4 regions of the Streptomyces diversicolor genome follow, and region 3 is predicted to be linked to each of the others. Evidence: riboswitches for the same ligand, from Rfam matches in the RefSeq annotation. Region 3 holds a riboswitch; each other region holds the start of a gene.
What was found. A riboswitch is a leader RNA that binds a small molecule or an ion and turns the genes downstream of it on or off. The one in region 3 is predicted to bind cobalamin.

Region 1 (4,878 bases), on a different contig from region 3:
CTCAGTTCATGGGCCCGGTAGAAGAGCACACCGACGGTCGGGCGGTCCGCGACCAGGGCGCGCTCGCCGTGCACGCCGTACTCCGGCATCGACTGCGGTCCTTCGAAGCCCTCGCCGGTCAGCAGCACCGTGTCGGACAGGAACCGGGCGAGTTCGCCGAGGTTGGCGGGTCCGCCCTCCACCAGATAGCGCAGCGCCTGGGCCACGACACCCGCGGGCACGGACGACTCGGCCATCAACTCGGCGTCCGGGACGGCCTCGCCGCCGAGCAGCACGGCCGGCACACCGGACGCCCGCACCGCGGCCAGCCCGTCCTCCCAGGCCCGTTTGCCGCCCAGCAGCCGGACCACCGCGAGGTCGGCGCCCCGCAGCAGCGCCGGAAGCTCCTCGGCGACGTCGAGCCGGGTCGGGTTGCCGATCAGATAGGACGCGTCGGCGGCACGCGCCGCCAGCAGATCGGTGTCGGCCGTCGACAACAACAACACTGTGCTCATGCGGGCGCTCCCGGTGGAATGAAGGGCAGTCCTCGTGGCGCGCCCGACTCGATGAGCCGCCACAACGCGTCCGTGTCCGCGTGCTGTTCGATCAGATCGCCGAGCCGGTCGAGCCGCTGCTCGCGCAGCGCGGCGAAGCAGGTGCCGTCGGCCGGTACGAAGCGGCGGCCCGCGGCGGCCGCCACCTCGCGCAGGAAGGCCCGCCGGAAACCGTCCGACTCCAGCGCGCCGTGCCAGTGCGTGCCCCAGGTCCGGCCGACCCGGCAGCCGTCGAGGAAGGGCTCGCCGCCCGTGACGTCGGCGACGCCGTGGTGGATCTCATAGCCCTCGACGTGCTCCCCGAGGGCCGAACCGGTGGGCCGGGCAAGGGTCTTCTCGCGGGCGAACCGCACCCGCACCGGCAGCAGGCCCAGCCCCGGCACCCGCCCGGCCCGCGACTCGACCTCGTCCTCGATGTGCTCGCCGAGGATCTGGAAGCCGCCGCAGATGCCGAGGACCGGGCGGCCCTCGCCGGCCCGGCGGCGCAGCGCCCGGGCCAGGCCGCGCTCCCGCAGCCACTCCAGGGCCCGTACGGTGCCCCGGGTCCCCGGGACGACGACCAGGTCGGCGTCGGCCATCTCCTCGGGCCGGTCCACGAACCGCACCAGCACGCCCGGTTCGGCGGCCAGCGCGTCCACGTCGGTGAAGTTGGACATCAGCGGCACGGCGCACACGGCGATCCGCAGCACGTCCTCACCGACGGGTTCGGCCGCGGCCGACTCCCGCACCGAGCCGCGCGACGAGACCGCGAGGCCGTCCTCCTCGTCGATGCCGAGTCCGTCCCGGAACGGCAGGACGCCGTAGGCGCGCCGCCCGGTCAGGGCGTGCAGCATGTCGAGGCCCGGCTCCAACAGGCCCACGTCCCCGCGGAACTTGTTGACGAGGAACCCGGCGACCAGCTCCTGGTCCTCGCGTGACAGCAGCGCCACGGTCCCGAAGAACGACGCGAAGACGCCCCCGCGGTCGATGTCACCGACCACCAGCACGGGCAGCCGCGCGCCCCGCGCGATGCCCATGTTCACGATGTCGGTGCGCCGCAGGTTGATCTCCGCCGGGCTGCCCGCCCCCTCGCAGATCACGGCGTCGTACGTGGAGCGCAGCGTGGCGAGACAGTCGAGGACGGTGCCCAGCAGCCGCTGCTGCCGCCCGCCGTGGTAGCCGCGCGCGCTCAGTTCGCCCACGGGCCTGCCCAGCAGCACGACCTGACTGCTCTGTTCCCCGCCGGGCTTGAGCAGCACCGGGTTCATCAGCGCGGTCGGCTCGATCCGGCACGCCTGGGCCTGCATGGCCTGGGCCCGCCCGATCTCGGCGCCCTCCCGGGTGACGAACGAGTTCAGCGACATGTTCTGCGCCTTGAACGGCGCGACCTTGACCCCCTGCCGCACCAGCCACCGGCAGATCCCCGCGGTGACGACGCTCTTGCCGGCGTCGGAGGTGGTGCCGGCGACGAGGAGACCCCCACCGGTCATGACCCGTGTCCCCTCACGGTCAGGCGCGCGGCGGCCACGACGCCGAACGCGAGCAGGCCGACCCGGCGGGAGAGCCGTACGGCACGTTCGATGTCCGGGGCGGCGACGGCACGCCCGCCGCCGTTGAGCACGGGCCGGTGCTCGACCCGCCCCCCGTACGACAGGGTCCCGCCCAGCCGCACGCCCAGCGCCCCCGCGAAAGACGCCTCCACGGGACCGGCGTTGGGGCTCGGATGCCGGCGGGCGTCGGCCCGCCACGCCCGTACGGCGCCCCGCGCGTCGGGCCCGCAGACGGCGGCCAGCGCGGCGGTCAGCCGGGCCCCCGGCCAGCCGGCGACATCGTCGAGCCGCGCCGCGGCCCAGCCGAACCGGCGGTGGCGCGGCGAGCGGTGCCCGACCATCGCGTCGAGGGTGTTCACGGCACGGAACCCGACGAGCCCGGGCACCCCGGCCAACGCCCCCCACACCAGGGCCCCGACGACCGCGTCGGAGGTGTTCTCGGCCACGGACTCCACGACCGCCCGGGCGATCCCGTCGGCGTCCAGGGCCTCGGGGTCCCGCCCGCACAGATGCGGCAGCCGTGCCCGGGCCGCCGCGACGTCCCCCATATCCAGGGCCCGCCCGATCGCCCGGGCCTCCCGGGCCAGCGAAGTGGCGCCCACCACCGCCCAGGTGGCGGCCCCGGTGAGCGCTACGGAGGCGGCGGGGGAGGGGCGTACGGCCCGCTGTGCCACGGCCGCGAGGGCCGCGGCGCCGCCGACGCACACGGCGGTGTGCAGCGCACCCCATCCGCGGTGGTCCCGCCACAGCGCCCGCTCCGCCGCGCCGGCGGCACGCCCGAACACGGCGACCGGATGCCCGCGGCGCGGATCGCCGACGAGCAGATCACCGAGGAGGCCGAGGGCGGCGCCGTACGCGAAGACGCGCTCGGCACGCACCGGCTCAGCCGGCCGTGGGGTCGGGAAGCGACCTGGTGCTGTACCTCAACGCGCAGCCGAGCATGGCGATGTGTCCTCACTCAGGGTGTCCACGCCCTGGTTCGACGAGACCGGCGGCGAGAGTTCCTGGCTCCCGGGGAGTTCGTCCCCGGTGACAGTGGCGGGACCGCGCCGGATTCACACCGGCTTCCTCTCGTTGCCGCCGTACATGGCCCGGGCAGTCCACCACGCCCCCGGAACCCCCGTCAACTGACCGCTGACCTGCAAGGGGAGAGTGTGCCGAGACTCATATCCACAGTCCCGCGAAGCCCGCTGCGGCAGGGCAACGCCCCAAAGGGGCGCGGGGAACTGCGCGACAAGCCACGACGGCGCCGCAGACGACCGACGGCACAACGCAGCACACAGCGGAGCGCTCACGCCGCGAAGCACGTGTACGCGGCGGTCAGCGCGAGACCGGCGGATCCGCCACGACGGCGCGGGCGCGCTCAGCCACGCCGGCTTCGGCCTAAGCAGGGTCCGGCGAAGCCCGCTGCGGCAGGGCAACGCCCCAAAGGGGCGCGGGGCTGTATCGATGTGCGGCTCCGCCGCGCGGGCGCGACAAGCCACGACGGCGCCGCAGACAACTGACGGCATACCGCGGCCCACCCAGCGGAGCGCTTACGCCGTGATGAGGTGGATCCCGTAGGCCACCGCGGCGGCGCACGCCGCGAAGCATGTGTACGCGGCGGTCAGCGCGAGGCCGGCCGATCCGCCCCGGGCGGCGGCCCGTTCGCGGTGCGACAGGCCGGCCACGCCGAGGGTGAACAGGGCCACCAGCGCCACGGTGACCGCGAGGCTGACGCCGAAGACGGAGCCGAGGGCCGCCCAGTCGATCTTCATGGTGATGCTTCCTTGGGTACCGGAGTCAGGGGAGGCGGGGGAGAGAGAAGAGAGGGAGTCGATCGGACGGTCAGACGGCGGCGGCCGGCGGCACGGCCTGGTCGGCGGCGGCCGGGGCCGCGGACACCGGCGGCGACGGGATCGTGGCCGTCAGATCCGCCGCCGGGGTGCCCGCCGCCGGAGGCGTCACGGCGGCGATCGCGGCGGTCACCACACCGGCCGGCTCGCCGGTGTCGTTGACGTTGCTGTGGTCGACGACCTCGCGCCGGGAGGTCTTCCAGATCGCGGCGGCGGCGGCGACCAGGAAGACGGCCACGCACCCGGTGCCCCAGTCACCGAGGTCCGTGACGGTCTCCGCGAGCGCGCCGACCAGCGCGGCGGCCGGCAGCGTCAGCGCCCAGGCGACGACCATCCGGGTCGCCGTGGACCAGCGGACCACGCCGCCCCTGCGGCCAAGCCCCGCGCCCATCACGGAACCGGAGACGACATGCGTGGTGGACAGGGAGAAGCCGAGGTGCGAGGAGGCCAGGATGGCGGTCGCCGCGCTGGTCTGGGCGGCGAAGCCCTGCTGCGGCTGGAGGTCGGTCAGGCCCTTGCCCATCGTGCGGATGATGCGCCAGCCGCCGAGGTAGGTGCCGAGGGCGATGGCGAGGCCGGCGGAGAGTATGACCCAGGTGGGAGGGTTGGAACCGGGGGCGAGGGCGCCGCCGGCGATCAGCGCCAGGGTGATGATGCCCATCGTCTTCTGGGCGTCGTTCGTGCCGTGGGCCAGGGAGACCAGGCCCGCGGAGGCGATCTGGCCGGCCCGGTACCCCTTCTCGGCGGCCCTGCCGTCCGCCTTCGCGCCGAGCCGGTACGACAGGCGGGTGGCGAGCAGCGCCGCCACGCCCGCGACGACCGGCGCGGCGAGCGCCGGGATGAGGACCTTGGTGACGAGCGCGTCGCCGTGCACGGCGCCCGCGCCCGCGGAGGCGACGGTGGCGCCGATCAGGCCGCCCATCAGGGCGTGCGAGGAACTGGAGGGCAGGCCCACCAGCCAGGTCAGCAGATTCCAGAGGA
Region 2 (4,878 bases), on a different contig from region 3:
AGTGGATGTCGTACACGCCCGGTCCGGCCTCGCGCGGATAGCCGTGCGCCGCCAGTTCCCGGGCGACCTGCATGCGGGAGCGGGCCGCCTCCAGGCTGATGACATCGGCGTCGAGGTCATCGATGGCCTGGACGACATCGCCGAACTCGGCGTAGCACATGTGCGTATGGATCTGGGTGGCCGGCCGCACTCCGGCGGTCGCCAGGCGGAACGCCTCCGTGGCCCAGGCCAGATAGTCCGGGCGGTCGGCGGCACGCAGCGGCAGCGTCTCCCGCAGCGCGGGCTCGTCCACCTGGATCACCGAAGTGCCCGCCGCCTCCAGGTCGTCGACCTCGTCGCGCAGGGCCAGGGCGACCTGCCGGGCGGTCTCGGACAGGGGCTGGTCGTCGCGCACGAAGGACCAGGCGAGCATGGTGACGGGACCGGTGAGCATGCCCTTGACCGGGCGTGCGGTGAGCGACTGGGCGTACGTCGTCCAGCGCACCGTCATCGGCTCGGGCCGCGAGACGTCGCCGGCCAGGATCGGCGGGCGCACATAGCGGGTGCCGTACGACTGGACCCAGCCGTGCCGTGTCGCCAGATACCCGCTGAGCTGTTCCGCGAAGTACTGGACCATGTCGTTGCGTTCCGGCTCGCCGTGCACCAGGACGTCGATGCCGGTCTTCTCCTGGAACGCGATCACCTCCCGGATCTCGGCCTCGATGCGCTGCTCGTAGGCCGCCGTGCCGATCTTCCCCGCCCGCAGGGCCGCGCGCGCGGCGCGCTGCTCGCCGGTCTGCGGGAAGGAGCCGATCGTCGTGGTCGGCAGCAACGGCAGCCTGAGATGGGCCCGTTGGGCGGCGACACGTTCGGCGTACGGCTCGCTGCGGCGGGCGTCGGCCGCGGTGACGGCGGCCGTGCGGGCCCGTACGGCCGGATCCCTTGTGAGCGGGGAGGCCGCGCGCAAGGCGAGGCCGGCGCGGTTGGCGGCCAGTTCGGCGGCGATGGTGCCGGGGCCGTGGGCCAGGCCGCGGGCGAGGGTGACGAGTTCGGCGGTCTTCTGCCGGGCGAAGGCCAGCCAGCGGGCGATCTGCGGATCGATGTCCCGTTCGGCGGCGGCGTCCAGCGGTACGTGCAGCAGGGAGCAGGAGGCGGCCACGTCCATGCGGTCGGCGAGGCCGAGGAGCGTGCCCAGGGTGGACAGTGACCTGCCCAGGTCGTTGATCCACACATTGCGGCCGTCGACGATGCCCGCCACGAGCCGCTTGCCCGGCAGGCCCCCGGCCGCCGCGAGGCCGTCGAGGTTCGCCGCCGCTGGACCGGTGAAGTCCAGGGCGAGTCCGTCCACGGGCGCCTTGGCGAGCACGGGCAGGGCCTCGCCGAGCCGGTCGAAGTACGACGCGACCAGGAGCTTGGGACGGTCACCGCGCAGGCCCAGGTCGCGGTAGGCGCGGGCGGCCGCGTTCAGCTCGGCCGGGGTGCGGTCCTGCACCAGGGCGGGTTCGTCCAACTGCACCCACTCGGCGCCAGCCGCGCGCAGCTCGGCGAGAACCCGTGCGTACACCGGCAGCAGCCGGTCGAGGAGCGTGAGCGGCGCGAAGCCGGCCGGGACACCGGGGGCGGGCTTGGCGAGCAGCAGATAGGTGAGGGGACCGAGCAGCACCGGACGAGCGCGGAGACCGAGAGCGAGGGCTTCGCGAAGTTCCCCGACCTGCTTGCCCGCATGGGCTTCGAACACGGTCTCCGGGCCCAACTCCGGGACCAGATAGTGGTAGTTGGTGTCGAACCACTTGGTCATCTCCAGCGGCGCCACGTCCTGCGTGCCGCGCGCCATCGCGAAGTACCCGGCGAGCCCGTCCGCCTCGACCGCGGCGCGATGCCGCTCGGGGATCGCGCCCACCATGACGGTGGTGTCCAGGACATGGTCGTAGTACGAGAAGTCACCGGTCGGGACTTCATGGAGACCGGCGCCGGCCAGCTGCCGCCAGTTGGCGCGGCGGATGCCCGCGGCTGTCCCGCGGAGGGCGTCCGCGGTGACGCGGCCCTCCCAGTAGCCCTCGATCGCCTTCTTCAGTTCCCGGTCCGGGCCCTGACGGGGGTAGCCGTGGACGGTGGCCCGCACCGCCGGGGCCGTGGATGTCGCTGTCACGAAACTCTCCTTCGCGAGCTCTGGACGAGAGCGACCCCGAAGACACCGAGCGAGAGCGCGAAGGGATGGACAGCACGGACGAGCCACGACGTCCGTGCCCGACCGACATGCGCACCGACCCGCCCTCGGGGTCAACGGGATCTCCGCGCACGGCGGTCCGCGCGCGGGCAGTGGCAGGTCTTCGGACTCGCGGGCACGCCTCGTTGTCGTACGAGACACCTACTGGCCGTCGCTTCCCAGGCCCGTCACGTCCGGGCCCAGTGCGTATGACGGCGGTCGTTCCCGCTCACCGCTGCGGGGCAGTCCCGGATTCCCACCGGGTTCCCTCTTGCGACGCGCCTGCCTGGCGGACAGGGCGAACCAGCTGCACCGGCCAGCCTACGTGCCGCCGCCCCGGAGCAGGACATGACTTCCAGCATCCGGACGGTGCGGCGCAATCCCGGACGCGGGCGCGACCGCACCGATGGGCCACCCGGTCAACTGCGCCCGCGCATACGGCGGATGGGCGCCTGCCGGCACCGGCCGGCCGAGCGGTGGGTGTTCAGTCCGCGTTCGGGCGGGCCAATCCGTGGTCGTACGCGAAGATCACCGCCTGCACGCGGTCGCGGGCGCCGATCTTGGCGAGGACGCGGCCGACATGGGTCTTGACGGTGGACTCGGCCACGACGAAGTGCGCGGCGATCTCTCCGTTGGTCCAGCCCCTGCCGATGGCGACCAGGATCTCCCGCTCGCGGCCGGTCAGGGAGTCGAGCCTCGGGTCCGCGGCCCCCGGGCCGCCCGCGCCGTACGCCGGAGGGTGACGGGTGAACTCGTCCAGGAGACGGCGGGTGAGGGCGGGGGCGATGATCGCGTCGCCCGCCGCCACCGCCCGGATCCCGGCGAGGAGTTCATCGGGCCGCGCGTCCTTGAGCAGGAAGCCGCTGGCGCCCGCGCGCAGCGCGGCGTGCACATACTCGTCGAGGTCGAACGTGGTCAGCACCAGGACCCGCGAGCGGTCGCCGGCGGCCACGATGCGGCGGGTGGCCTCGATACCGTCCATGCCGGGCATGCGTACGTCCATGAGCACGACGTCCGGCCGCAGTTCCGCGGCCATGCGAACGGCTTCCGCGCCGTGAGCGGCCTCGCCCAGCACGTCCGTCTCAGGGATGGAATCGAGAAGCATACGGAAGCCGTAGCGCTGGAGTGGTTGGTCGTCCACGATCAGTACGGTGGTCATCGGGCGCCGCCGCGGGGTGTGAGGGCGAGGGTGGCCTCCACCCGCCAGCCGCCGTCGGCGGTCGGCCCCGCGCTGACGCTTCCGTCGTAGAGCGCGGCCCGTTCGCGCATGCCCACCAGACCGTGTCCCTCCTCGTTCGGCCGCCCTGGCCGCACGGCCGGGCCGCTGTCCTCGACCCGGATGCGCAGCCGGTCGTCCTCGACCACGACCGCCAGTCTCACCCGGGCCTCGGACCCGGCGTGCTTGAGGGTGTTCGTGAGGGCTTCCTGCACGATGCGGTAGACCGTCAGCTGGACCCCGCCGTCCAGCGCGTCCACATCGCCCGACGTGCGGTAGACGACGTCGAGACCGGCGCCCCGCACCCCCGCGCACAGCGCTTCGATGTCCGCGATGCCCGGCTGCGGGCTCAGCTCGGGCCGGTGCGCGGAACCGTCCGCCTCCCGCAGCACGCCGAGCACCCGCCGCAGCTCCCCGAGGGCCTGCCGGCCGGTGTCGCCGATGAGCCGCAGCGCCTCCGTGCCGCGCTGCGGCTCCCGGTCACCGGCGTAGGCGCCCGCGTCGGCGAGGGTGATGATGACGGACAGGTTGTGGCCGACGATGTCGTGCATCTCCCGGGCCACCCGCGCCCGCTCGGTCGCCGTCGCGAGCCGGCTGCGCTGGTCGCGCTCGACCTCAAGCCGGGCCGCCCGGTCCCGCAGCCCGGCCAGCTGGGCCCGCCGGATCCGCACCATCAGACCGAGCGCCACGGCGGCCGTCGCCGTGCTCAGCAGCAGGAACAGCGCGTCCCAGACGGACACCGCGACCGACGCCCGTACCGCGACCAGCGCCATCGCCGCCGCCATCACCCCGCAGGCCCACGGCAGGTGCCGGGGCCGCCCGTGCAGGGCCAGGCTGTACACCGCGATGAACAGGGCGACATCGGCGCGCAGCGCGACGTTCAGCGACCACTGCACCGCGAACACCGCCGTGATCACGCCGAAGGCCGCCGCGGGCCTGCGCCGCCGCCACAGCAGCGGCAGCACCAGCCCGGCCTGCAACGCCAGCACGGCCGCCGTGGGCGGATGCGCGAACAACAGCCGCCGCGGCTCGTCCCCGTCCCCGGAGCCCTCGCCCAGCAGGTCAGGCAGGCAGAACATCACGAAGACGACGACCACCACCGCCGTGTCCAGCACCCAGGGCCGGGCGCGGTCGGCGCGGCGCAGCCGCTGGCCGCTCCGGCTGAAGAAGGCGACCAGCGAGCCCGTGCCGAGCACGTCGTCGGTGGTGGTGGTCACGGATGTCACCTGCCCATGGTGCGGGCTCAGACGTCGCTGCGCCGCAGCCGGTACGCCGCTCCCGCCAGCGCGAGCACCGTCCAGCCGAGGAAGACCAGCAGTCCGGCACCGGGGGACAGGACGGTGGAGTCATGGGTCAGGGCGAACAGGGACTGCCCCGCGTTGCTGGGCAGATAGGGGCTGACGTCGTTCTGCCAGGAACTCGGCAGCAGCGAGATCAGACCGGGTACCAGCATCAGCGCGGCGACCAGCACCGAGAT
Region 3 (4,878 bases):
ACCGAAGCCTTCCTGTCCGCCTACCCGGGGGTGAGGGATGTCGCCGCAGGCCGTGAGTGCACGGTGAAAGCAGTCGCCGGACTGGCACAGCGAGCCAAGGAAGCGGGGCACCTGCGGTCCGACTTCGTCCTGGACGACCTGATTCTCGTACTCATGGCCAACAAGGGGATCCACGTCGCCTCGGCTGGCAGCCAGGTCAGGGCCTCCCGACGCTTCGCAGGGCTGGTGATCCAGGCGTTCGAAGCCTGCCCTCGGCATGCACCACTACCACCAGCGGCACGACTGACATGACATCCGCACCAGCCCACGACCTGTCGCGGTCAATGCCGGATTTACTGTGGCAGAGCCGGAAGGGCGGGACTGACATGACGATCGAAACGGTGACCGAGTCCGTGAGTGAGGGCGCGCTCTGGCTGCCGCGCGCCCGGGTCGTACCCCTGTCCGCCCCGCCCTCGTCGTACACCGCGGCGGTCGAGCGGTACCTCATCGGCGCGGGCATCGCGAAGTCCTCCGCGCGCATCTACCGGATCTCGCTGACGACGTGGGGATGGATACTCGCCGGCGAACCCGCGCCGACAGCACGCGGCCGAAACCCTGCGCAAGGCCCTGACAAAGCTCCACGACGCGTTCGGGTCAGGAGCGGGTCTGGCGGCGAAGGTCGAGGCCGATCTCGGTTTCCACCTGATGTTGTGCCAGCTCTCCGGCAACTCGGTTCTCGTCAAGACCTGGCGGCAGCTTGAGGGACCGATGGGCGTGGTGATCATGAGCGCGGCCGGCGAACGCCGCGACGTGGCCACGTCGGTGGCCTCGCACACGCCCATCGTCGACGCGATCGCACGTGGAGACGCAGCAGCGGCCCAGGAGATCCTGCGCGCACACATGACCACGGCGATCGAGCGACTGGGCATCGAACACTGACGCACAACGCCCCGGCGGATGAGCGCACGGGTACTCACCGCGGCCGGGGGCGACGATCCTTCCGATTCCCCAGACCTCTGCCGTCGGGGCTACAGCCAGTATCGGCCGTGGTTCCCGCGACGCCGGAGCACCTACCGGAGTGATGATCCGATGCCAGTAGCTGACACCGTGCCTCTATAGGCACCGTTTCCTTTGGCGCTGATGGGTCGTTGATGGAGCATGGCGGACTTGGTTGGGCGATTGGTGCCGGACGAACCATGGATGCTGTTCCGGCGGGTGGTCCCGGTCAAGCACCCTCACGTGTGAACGATCACGTAATTCGGCTCAGTCGCTGATCTTGTGATCGAGCGGTGCTGTCAGTGGTCCCTGCCCTCGTGTCCCGGGTGTACTTAGCGGAGTTTCGAGGCGCTTCTTCCTCATCCGCCGCCTCGTCCTCGTCGAGGCCGTCTCCGACCTCGACGCCGAGAGCGAGGCCGAAGCCGACCGCGCCCTGCGCGCCACCCCCATCGGACATACCACCCTGATCGTCGCCCACCGCCCCTCCAACTTGAGCACCGCCGACACCGTCGTCCTCCTCGAAGGCGGCCGGATCGTCGACATGGGACCGCACCAGGCCCTGCTCGACCGCTGCCCGGCCTACGGCGGGTTGCTCAACCGGAAACCGCAGGAAGCCGAGTAGCCGACAGCCCTCCCAGCCAGAATGAGCGGTATCCCGTCCTCAGCCGCCTCGACGCCGAACCAGCAGCGGCGCGGCGGTGCCCGGAAACGGCTGCGGAAGGCGCGTCGGCTTCGTTTGCCGGGCAGGAGGCGGCGTCACCACCCTCGGGTTGGGGCCCTGATGACGCGCCGTGTCCCAGATGCGATGATGCTCGGCGACAAGGCGACGGCGGAACGAGGAAGCCGGTGTGAATCCGGCGCGGTCCCGCCACTGTGATCGGCGAGCGGATCCCGAACAGGCCACCTCCCGAAGGCGGGTGGGAAGGCCGGGACGAGCTTCGACCCGAGAGCCAGGAGACTCACGCGGTCGCCTCCTCGACGAACCCGGGGCGGATTTCCCCGGAGGAGGGTGGTTCGGCATGCCCGTGAGGCCGGCCGAGGGAGCGCACGAGAGCCCGGTGGGCACAGGACCGGTCGGCACAGGAGCGGTCGATCCGGTGCCGTGCCGGGTCGTCGTGTGCCAGGACTGCTGCTGCGGCAGTCCCAAAGTGACCGGGGTCGATCACACGGCGCAGACCGCGCGCCTGCGCGAGGCCGCTCCCGTACGCGTCTCCGCCTGCCTGGACGTGTGCGATCAGGCCAACGTGATCGTCGTGCAGCCCTCCGTCGCCGGACGGGCCGCCGGGGCACGGCCGGTCTGGCTGGGCCTGGTCAACGACCCGGCCGCGACCGAGGACATCGCCGCCTGGGTGCGGGCGGGCGGCCCCGGGATCGCTGCCCGGCCCGAGATCCTCGACCTCTACGCCTTCACCCCGCCTCGGCGCCGCGCGGCCACCTGAGCCCGCGCGGCCTGCGCACCGACCCCTCCATACCACCCTTGCGAGAGGAACCTTTCCATGACGGGCAGACGTCCGCTGTCCCCCCTGCTGGCCATGACCACAGCTCTGCTGATCTCCGGTTGCGGCACAAACGCCCAGGACAACGCCGGTGGCGCCGAAAGGCCCGCCGCGAAGGGCTTCCCGGTCACCGTGTCCAACTGCGGAGTGAAGACGACGTTTCAGCACCCGCCGCGGCGCGCGGTGTCACTGAACCAGCACGCTACCGAGGTGATGCTGGCGCTCGGGCTGGAGAAGTCGATGGTCGGCACGGGCTACCTCGATGACGAGATCCTCCCCGAGTACCGGGCCGCCTACGACAAGGTGAAGGTGCTGTCGAAGGAGTATCCGTCGTACGAGACGCTGCTGGCCGCCGAGCCCGACTTCGTCTACGGCGGCTGGGCCTCCACCTTCGACGAGAAGGAGGGCCGCTCCCGTGACGCCTTCACCAAGGCCGGCATCAACACCCGCCTCAACATCGAGGAGTGCCCGTCCGGGCCGGTGACGATGACCCTGATGGACCGGGAGATCCGCGAGGTCGCCAAGGTCTTCGGCGTCCCCGAGCGGGCCGAGCGGCAGATCGAGCGGCTGCACACCACCCTGGAGGAGGTGGACGAGCAACTCGACGGCGTCGAGCCGGTGAAGCTGTTCGTCTACGACAGCGGCGACAAGACCGCCTTCACCGCGGGCGGCGCGGGCATCGGCAACGACATGATCGAGCGGGCCGGAGGGGTCAACCTCTTCGCCGACCTCGACAAACCGTTCGGTGACGTGTCGTTCGAGCAGGTGGCCGAGCGGGCGCCCGAGGCCATCGTCATCTACGACTACGGCGACCAGACTGTGGCGCAGAAGAAGGAGTTCCTGCTCGCGAACCCGGCGCTGAAGGACGTGCCCGCCATCAGGAACCAGCGGTTCGCGGTGCTGCCGCTGTCCTCCACCGTCGTGGGCGTACGGGTACCCGCGGCCGTCTCGTCGCTGGCCCGTCAGCTCCACCCGGACCGCTTCCGGTGACCGGCGTGACAGAGCCGGCCGCCGCCGGCCGAGACGCTGTCACGGGGAAGGCGGGCGGGGTGCCGGCTCCTGTAGAGGCGGTCGGCAAGAGCTCCCCCGGGGCCGGGGCCGCGCAGGCCGTGACCGGAGGCCGCAGGCTTCCCTACGCCCTGGTGCTGGCCGGGCTCGCCGCCCTGGTGGCGGTGGCGGCGACGTTCGGGATCGCGGCCGGTTCGGTCACGATCCCGGCCACAGAGGTGTGGGGCATTCTGCTCCACCACCTGCACCCCGCCCTGGCCGATGCGACGTGGCCCCCCGTGCGGGAGACGATCGTCGCCGATGTCCGGCTGCCCCGGGTACTGCTGTGCGCGGTGGTGGGAGCCGGACTGTCGGTGGCGGGGATGGCGTTGCAGGCCCTGGTCCGCAATCCGCTCGCCGATCCGATGCTGCTGGGGGTGTCGTCGGGCGCGAGCGTCGGCGCGGTGCTGGTCCTCGTCTTCAACGTGACGCTGTTCGGAGCCTTCTCGCTGCCGCTGGCGGCGTTCTGCGGTGCTCTGGCGGCCCTGGTCGCGGTGTACTTCCTGGCCCGCTCCGGCGGACGGATGACCACCGTGCGGCTGGTCCTGGCGGGCGTGGCGATGGCCGAGGTGCTGTCGGCGGTGGCGAGTTTCCTCGTGGTCACCTCCAACGACCCCCACAAGACTCAGTCGGCGATGCGCTGGATGCTGGGCGGGCTGGCGGGCACCACCTGGACGATGGTGTGGATCCCGGCTGCGGCTGTCCTGCTCGGCACGGCCGTCCTGCTCGGCGTGACCCGTCCGCTGAACCTGCTGCTCGCAGGGGAAGAGGCCGCAGCCGCCCTCGGCCTGGACGTCCACCGCTTCCGTGCTGCGCTGTTCATACTGGTCGCGCTGATGATCGGCACGATCGTCGCGGTCAGCGGACAGATCGGCTTCGTCGGCCTGATCCTGCCGCACGTCGTACGGCTCCTGGTCGGGGCCGACCACCGCCGTGCACTGCCTGCCGCAGCCCTGCTCGGCGCGGCCTTCCTGATCGCCGCCGATCTGGCCGCGCGCACCCTCATGAGCCCCGAGGAGATCCCCGTCGGCATCCTCACCGCCCTGGTCGGCGGCCCGTTCTTCCTCTGGCTGATGCGCAGGAGGGCACGATGACCGGACGGCCGCAAACGGCACCCGGGGCCCTGGACATCGACGACGTGTCGGTGCTCGTCGACGGCAGGCCGCTGGTGGACCAGGTCTCCTTGACGGTGTCCGCGGGAGAGGTGGTCGGGCTCGTCGGCCCGAACGGCGCCGGCAAGTCCACCCTGCTGCGTACCGTCTACCGGGCACTGCGCCCCACGTCGGGCCGCGTGCTGCTGGACGGGACGGACGTCTGGCGGATGCCCGGCAAGCGCCTGGCACGGCACCTGGCGGCCGTC
Region 4 (4,878 bases), on a different contig from region 3:
GGTCGGGGTGCAGGACACCCCGCGCCGTACGGGTCTCCTCCCAGGCGGGCAGCGGCGCGTTGCGCTCGGCGAGGTCGGCGGACGCCTCGTAGGCGGCGAGCATGATGCGCTCGGCGATCCGGGTGGACAGGGCCCGCGCCTCGGGGGAGTCGAAGGGCAGGCGCAGCTTGAAGAAGACGTCCTGGAGGCCCATCACGCCGAGGCCCACCGGCCGCCACCTGGCGTTGGAGCGGCCCGCCTGCTCGGTCGGATAGAAGTTGATGTCGACGACCCGGTCCAGGAAGGTCACGGCGGTGCGGACCGTCTCGTCCAGCCGCTCCCAGTCGATGCCCCCGCCGCTCACGAACGCGCCGAGGTTGACCGAGCCCAGGTTGCAGACCGCGGTCTCGCCGTCGTCGGTGACCTCCAGGATCTCCGTGCAGAGGTTGGAGGAGTGCACGACACGGCCCGGCTCGGCCGTCTGGTTGGCGGTGCGGTTGGCCGCGTCCTTGAAGGTCATCCAGCCGTTGCCGGTCTGCGCGAGGGTGCGCATCATACGGCCGTAGAGGTCACGGGCCGGGATGGTCTTCTTCGCGAGCCCGGCCGCCTCCGCCGCGCGGTAGGCGGCGTCGAACTCCGCGCCCCACAGGTCGACCAGCTCCGGCACGTCCGACGGGGAGAACAGTGACCACTGCTCGTCGGCGTCGACCCGGCGCATGAACTCGTCCGGGATCCAGTGGGCGAGGTTGAGGTTGTGCGTACGGCGGGCGTCCTCACCGGTGTTGTCGCGCAGCTCCAGGAACTCCTCGATGCCCGAGTGCCAGGTCTCCAGGTAGACCGCCGCGGCCCCCTTGCGCCGGCCGCCCTGGTTCACGGCGGCCACGGAGGCGTCGAGGGTCTTCAGGAAGGGCACGATGCCGTTGGAGTGCCCGTTGGTGCCGCGGATCAGCGAACCGCGGGAGCGGATGCGGGAGTAGGCGATGCCGATGCCGCCGGCGTGCTTGGAGAGGCGGGCGACCTGGTGGTAGCGGTCGTAGATGGAGTCCAGCTCGTCCTTGGGGGAGTCGAGGAGATAGCAGGACGACATCTGCGGGTGGCGGGTGCCGGAGTTGAAGAGCGTGGGGGAGGAGGGCAGATAGTCGAGGCGGCTCATCAGCCGGTAGAGCGCGGCGACCTCGTCCACGGCGTGCGTGGGGTCTGCCCCGGAGAGGGCGTCGGCATCACCGTCGGCGAGGCCGGCGGCCACGCGCAGCATGAAGTGCTGGGGCGTCTCGATGACCTGGCGGGTCAGGGGGTGCCGGAGCAGATAGCGGCTGTGCAGCGTGCGCAGCCCGAAGTAGCCGAACCGGTCGTCCGCCGCGGTGTCGATCAGCGCGTCCAGCCGCTCGGCGTGCCGCCGCACGAAGGCGGCGGTGCGGTCGGCGATGAGCCCTTCCCGGTGCCCCACGGCGACCGACCCGGTGAACGAGGTGACGCCCTGTGCGGCGGCCTCGGCGCGGATGGACAGGGTCAGCAGCCGGGCGGCCAGCCGGGAGTAGGCGGGGTCCTCCGAGATCAGGCCGGCGGCCGCCTCGGTGGCCAGTTCCCGAAGCTCCGCGGTGGCAGCGGCGTCGGACCGCGCGGACCGGCCGCGCAGCGCGGCGGCGGCGACCCGGCCGGGGTCGGCGTCGGGGAGGTCGGCGGTCAGCTCGGTCAGGGTCCGCAGCAGCGCGGCACCGGGGCCGTCGGTCTCCACCGGGGCCGCGGTCGCCTGGGCGGCTGAAGCCGGGTCGGCTGGCGCGATGGTCACGTGGGGCTCTCCCTCGCTCGGCACGGGGCCTTGCAGAGGGCAGGGGGCAGCACACGAGCGCGCACGGCGTCGCGTCCACCGGCCCATTCCACGAGGCCCGGACGTCAGAGCACCCGGGCCGGACGGCCGGGTGCGCCGTCGGCAGGTCCTCGGACTGAAGCCTGCATGCGGGTATGCGGGCATACGCGCATGAGTACACCGTTGCGGGACAGTTCCGGATTCGCACCGGATTCCCCTGCGGCGACAGCGAGCATGAGCATACATCTAGTGCCGGGCCGTGGTGGCACCCCCAGATGTTGTGTCGTACGTCAACGGGCCGCCGTTGCCGGGTTCGGCATCGGCGGCCCGTCGCAGGGCGGCGCGGTTGCTCCCGCGGGCGCCCACACGCCCGCGCGGGGCGTGCTGTCAGCGCCACAGCGCCCGTGCGGGGCGTGTTCGTGTTGTCAGTGCCCGGCGCCCGCCGTGGCGGGCGGAAGCTCCACCTGGACGCCGGCGTCGCCCGCGTCGGCCGTGTAGTCCTGCGGGCTCGTCTCGTCCACGCCCTCGGGAGCCTTCACGGCCTTCAGGACGAAGGTCAGGACGACGGTGACGAGGACGTTGAGCACGAACGCCGTCATGCCGATGTAGCCGATCTCACCGATCCCGGGGATCTCCTTGGCCGAGCCGCCGAAGTGCTTCTGCGTCGGCGAGGCCACCTCGTACGCGGCGACCGTGCCGTACACCATGCCGACCGCCCAGCCCGCGAGCAGCGCCCAGCGGTGGAACCAGCGGGTGAACAGGCCGCCGACCAGGGCCGGGAAGGTCTGCAGGATCCAGATGCCGCCCAGCAGTTGGAAGTTGATGGCGACCGTCTTGTCCATGGTCAGCACGAAGACCAGCGCGCCCACCTTCACCAGCAGCGACACGATCTTGGAGACCCGGGTCTCCTGATGGGCCGTCGCGTGCGGATTGATGAAGTCCTTGTAGATGTTGCGGGTGAACAGGTTCGCGGCCGCGATGGACATGATGGCCGCGGGCACCAGGGCGCCGATGCCGATCGCCGCGAACGCCACCCCCGCGAACCAGTCGGGGAACATGTCCTCGAACAGCTGGGGGATGGCCAGTTGGCCGTTGGAGACCTTGACCCCGGCCGCGATCGCCATGAAGCCGAGCAGCCCGAGCAGGCCGAGCATCAGGGAGTACAGCGGCAGGATCGTGGTGTTGCGGCGGATCACCTCACGGCTGCGCGAGGACAGCGTCGCGGTGATCGAGTGCGGATACATGAACAGCGCGAGCGCGGAGCCGAGGGCCAGCGTGGCGTACGTCCACTGGCCCGCCTCCGGCGGGGCGAGCGCCCCGCGCGGCGCGCCCGTGGCCGGATTGGTCTGGGCGAAGGCGTCGCCGGCCTTGGCGAAGATGTCGTCGAACCCGCCCAGCTTGATCGGGATGTAGATGATCGCCACGGCGATCACGATGTAGATCAGTGTGTCCTTGACGAACGCGATCAGCGCGGGTGCCCTCAGACCGGAGGAGTAGGTGTACGCGGCCAGCACGCCGAAGGCGAGCAGCAGCGGCAGGTCCTTGACGAACCAGTTGGTGTTCTCGCCGCCGCCCACGCCCATCACGTCGAGGACCGCCTGGATGCCGACCAGTTGGAGCGCGATGTAGGGCATCGTGGCGAGGATGCCGGTCAGCGCCACCGCCAGCGACAGCCCCTTGGAGCCGAACCGGCCGCGCACGAAGTCCGAGGTCGTCACGTAGCCGTGCCGGTGCGAGACCGACCACAGGCGGGGCAGGAAGGTGAAGATCAGCGGATAGACGAGGATCGTGTAGGGCACGGCGAAGAATCCGGACGCGCCGGCCGCGTAGATCGCCGCCGGTACGGCGACGAAGGTGTAGGCCGTATACAGGTCGCCGCCGAGCAGGAACCAGGTGATCCAGGTGCCGAACGACCGGCCGCCCAGGCCCCATTCGTCGAGGCTGTGCTCGTTCTCGGCCTTGCGCCAGCGGGCGGCCAGGAAGCCCATGACCGTGACGGCCAGGAAGAAGAAGACGAAGACGCCGAGCGCGACGCCGTTGACGCCGTCGTTCATCGCGCGTCACCTCCGCCCTGGGTCCGGCGGGCGCGCTGGTCACGCTGCCACAGCTTGTAGGCGATCATGGTCAGCGCGGTGGAGAGCAGCACCCACAGCATCTGGTACCAGTAGAAGAACGGGATCCCGATGAACGTGGGGTCGACCTTGGCGTAGGAGCCGACCCAGAGCATCGCCACGAACGGTGCGACGAGACACAGGGCGATCACCACCCGTACCGGTGTGACCACCGGTGGTTTCACTTCGGACGTGTCTGGCATGTCTGGGCTCCGTCCCCTCACCAATGACCTGTTGTAACGCGCAGGCAATGTAGGTGACGGTGCCGATGAAGCGGAAGTACCCATCCGTATTTCGGTCGCAAACGGCGCTCTCGGCGCCCGCGCACGCCCTGGCGGGGGTCCGGTTCCTGGCGGTCCGTGCGCATCCGCTCGAATTCCCGGCGGGGCGGCGCCGCCTCGGTACGCCGCTTCCGGATGTGCGCGACAGGGCGTTCGCGGGCCGGCTCGCCCGCCAACTACCGTACAGACAGGGCGGTCCGGGCGGCCTGTGCGGTCCGCCGGCCGCATGCCGTGACGTCTCCCGTCGCGGCCCGTGCGGGGATCGGCCCGTTTGGGGCGGTGATCTCCGGGGTGGCGCGGGGCGCCTCGCCCGGCGCGCCCGTCGCCGGGCGGCGGAGGTGCCGCATGCACACCCGCAACGCGTCCGGGACGGCGATCGCGACCTGCTGGGCCGGACGAGCCGGGCCGGAGGGGCCGAACCGGAAGAGCTGGGCCGGACGAGCCGGGCCGGACGAGTCGGGTCGAAGGGCCGGGCCGGCTATTCCTGCGGGCGCTTCAGCCGTGCGACGAACTTGTAGCGGTCCCCGCGGTAGACCGACCGCACCCACTCCACCGGGTTGCCGTCCTCGTCCCGCGAGTGCCGGGAGAGCATCAGCATCGGCAGGCCCACGTCCGTGCCGAGCAGGCCCGCCTCGCGCGGGGTGGCCAGCGAGGTCTCGATGGTCTCCTCGGCCTCGGCGAGACGGACGTCGTACACCTC

Region 1: it holds a riboswitch for cobalamin, as region 3 does, so the genes downstream of both, AC27LF_RS24715 (cobalamin biosynthesis protein) here and AC27LF_RS26535 ((2Fe-2S) ferredoxin domain-containing protein) in region 3, are expected to answer to the same signal.
Region 2: it holds a riboswitch for cobalamin, as region 3 does, so the genes downstream of both, metE (5-methyltetrahydropteroyltriglutamate--homocysteine S-methyltransferase) here and AC27LF_RS26535 ((2Fe-2S) ferredoxin domain-containing protein) in region 3, are expected to answer to the same signal.
Region 4: it holds a riboswitch for cobalamin, as region 3 does, so the genes downstream of both, AC27LF_RS32205 (ribonucleoside-diphosphate reductase subunit alpha) here and AC27LF_RS26535 ((2Fe-2S) ferredoxin domain-containing protein) in region 3, are expected to answer to the same signal.

Annotation. Positions count from the first base shown of each region.
Region 1 covers NZ_BAAJXA010000021.1:56,755-61,632, reverse strand. Annotated here, with positions in the region: gene cobN (cobaltochelatase subunit CobN) at 1-494, opposite strand, end outside; gene AC27LF_RS24720 (cobyric acid synthase) at 491-2,002, opposite strand; gene AC27LF_RS24715 (cobalamin biosynthesis protein) at 1,999-2,940, opposite strand; cobalamin riboswitch at 3,039-3,159, opposite strand; gene AC27LF_RS24710 (hypothetical protein) at 3,598-3,819, opposite strand; gene AC27LF_RS24705 (inorganic phosphate transporter) at 3,890-4,878, opposite strand, start outside.
Region 2 covers NZ_BAAJXA010000019.1:117,481-122,358, reverse strand. Annotated here, with positions in the region: gene metE (5-methyltetrahydropteroyltriglutamate--homocysteine S-methyltransferase) at 1-2,128, opposite strand, end outside; cobalamin riboswitch at 2,300-2,491, opposite strand; gene AC27LF_RS23295 (response regulator) at 2,670-3,344, opposite strand; gene AC27LF_RS23290 (sensor histidine kinase) at 3,341-4,618, opposite strand; gene AC27LF_RS23285 (ABC-2 transporter permease) at 4,645-4,878, opposite strand, start outside.
Region 3 covers NZ_BAAJXA010000023.1:153,982-158,859, reverse strand. Annotated here, with positions in the region: gene AC27LF_RS26550 (TetR/AcrR family transcriptional regulator) at 1-291, shown strand, start outside; gene AC27LF_RS26545 (FCD domain-containing protein) at 595-918, shown strand; gene AC27LF_RS26540 (hypothetical protein) at 1,466-1,597, shown strand; cobalamin riboswitch at 1,767-1,956, shown strand; gene AC27LF_RS26535 ((2Fe-2S) ferredoxin domain-containing protein) at 1,995-2,414, shown strand; gene AC27LF_RS26530 (ABC transporter substrate-binding protein) at 2,472-3,461, shown strand; gene AC27LF_RS26525 (FecCD family ABC transporter permease) at 3,581-4,612, shown strand; gene AC27LF_RS26520 (ABC transporter ATP-binding protein) at 4,609-4,878, shown strand, end outside.
Region 4 covers NZ_BAAJXA010000033.1:68,632-73,509, forward strand. Annotated here, with positions in the region: gene AC27LF_RS32205 (ribonucleoside-diphosphate reductase subunit alpha) at 1-1,768, opposite strand, end outside; cobalamin riboswitch at 1,892-2,063, opposite strand; gene mctP (monocarboxylate uptake permease MctP) at 2,212-3,840, opposite strand; gene AC27LF_RS32215 (DUF3311 domain-containing protein) at 3,837-4,100, opposite strand; gene AC27LF_RS32220 (GntR family transcriptional regulator) at 4,657-4,878, opposite strand, start outside.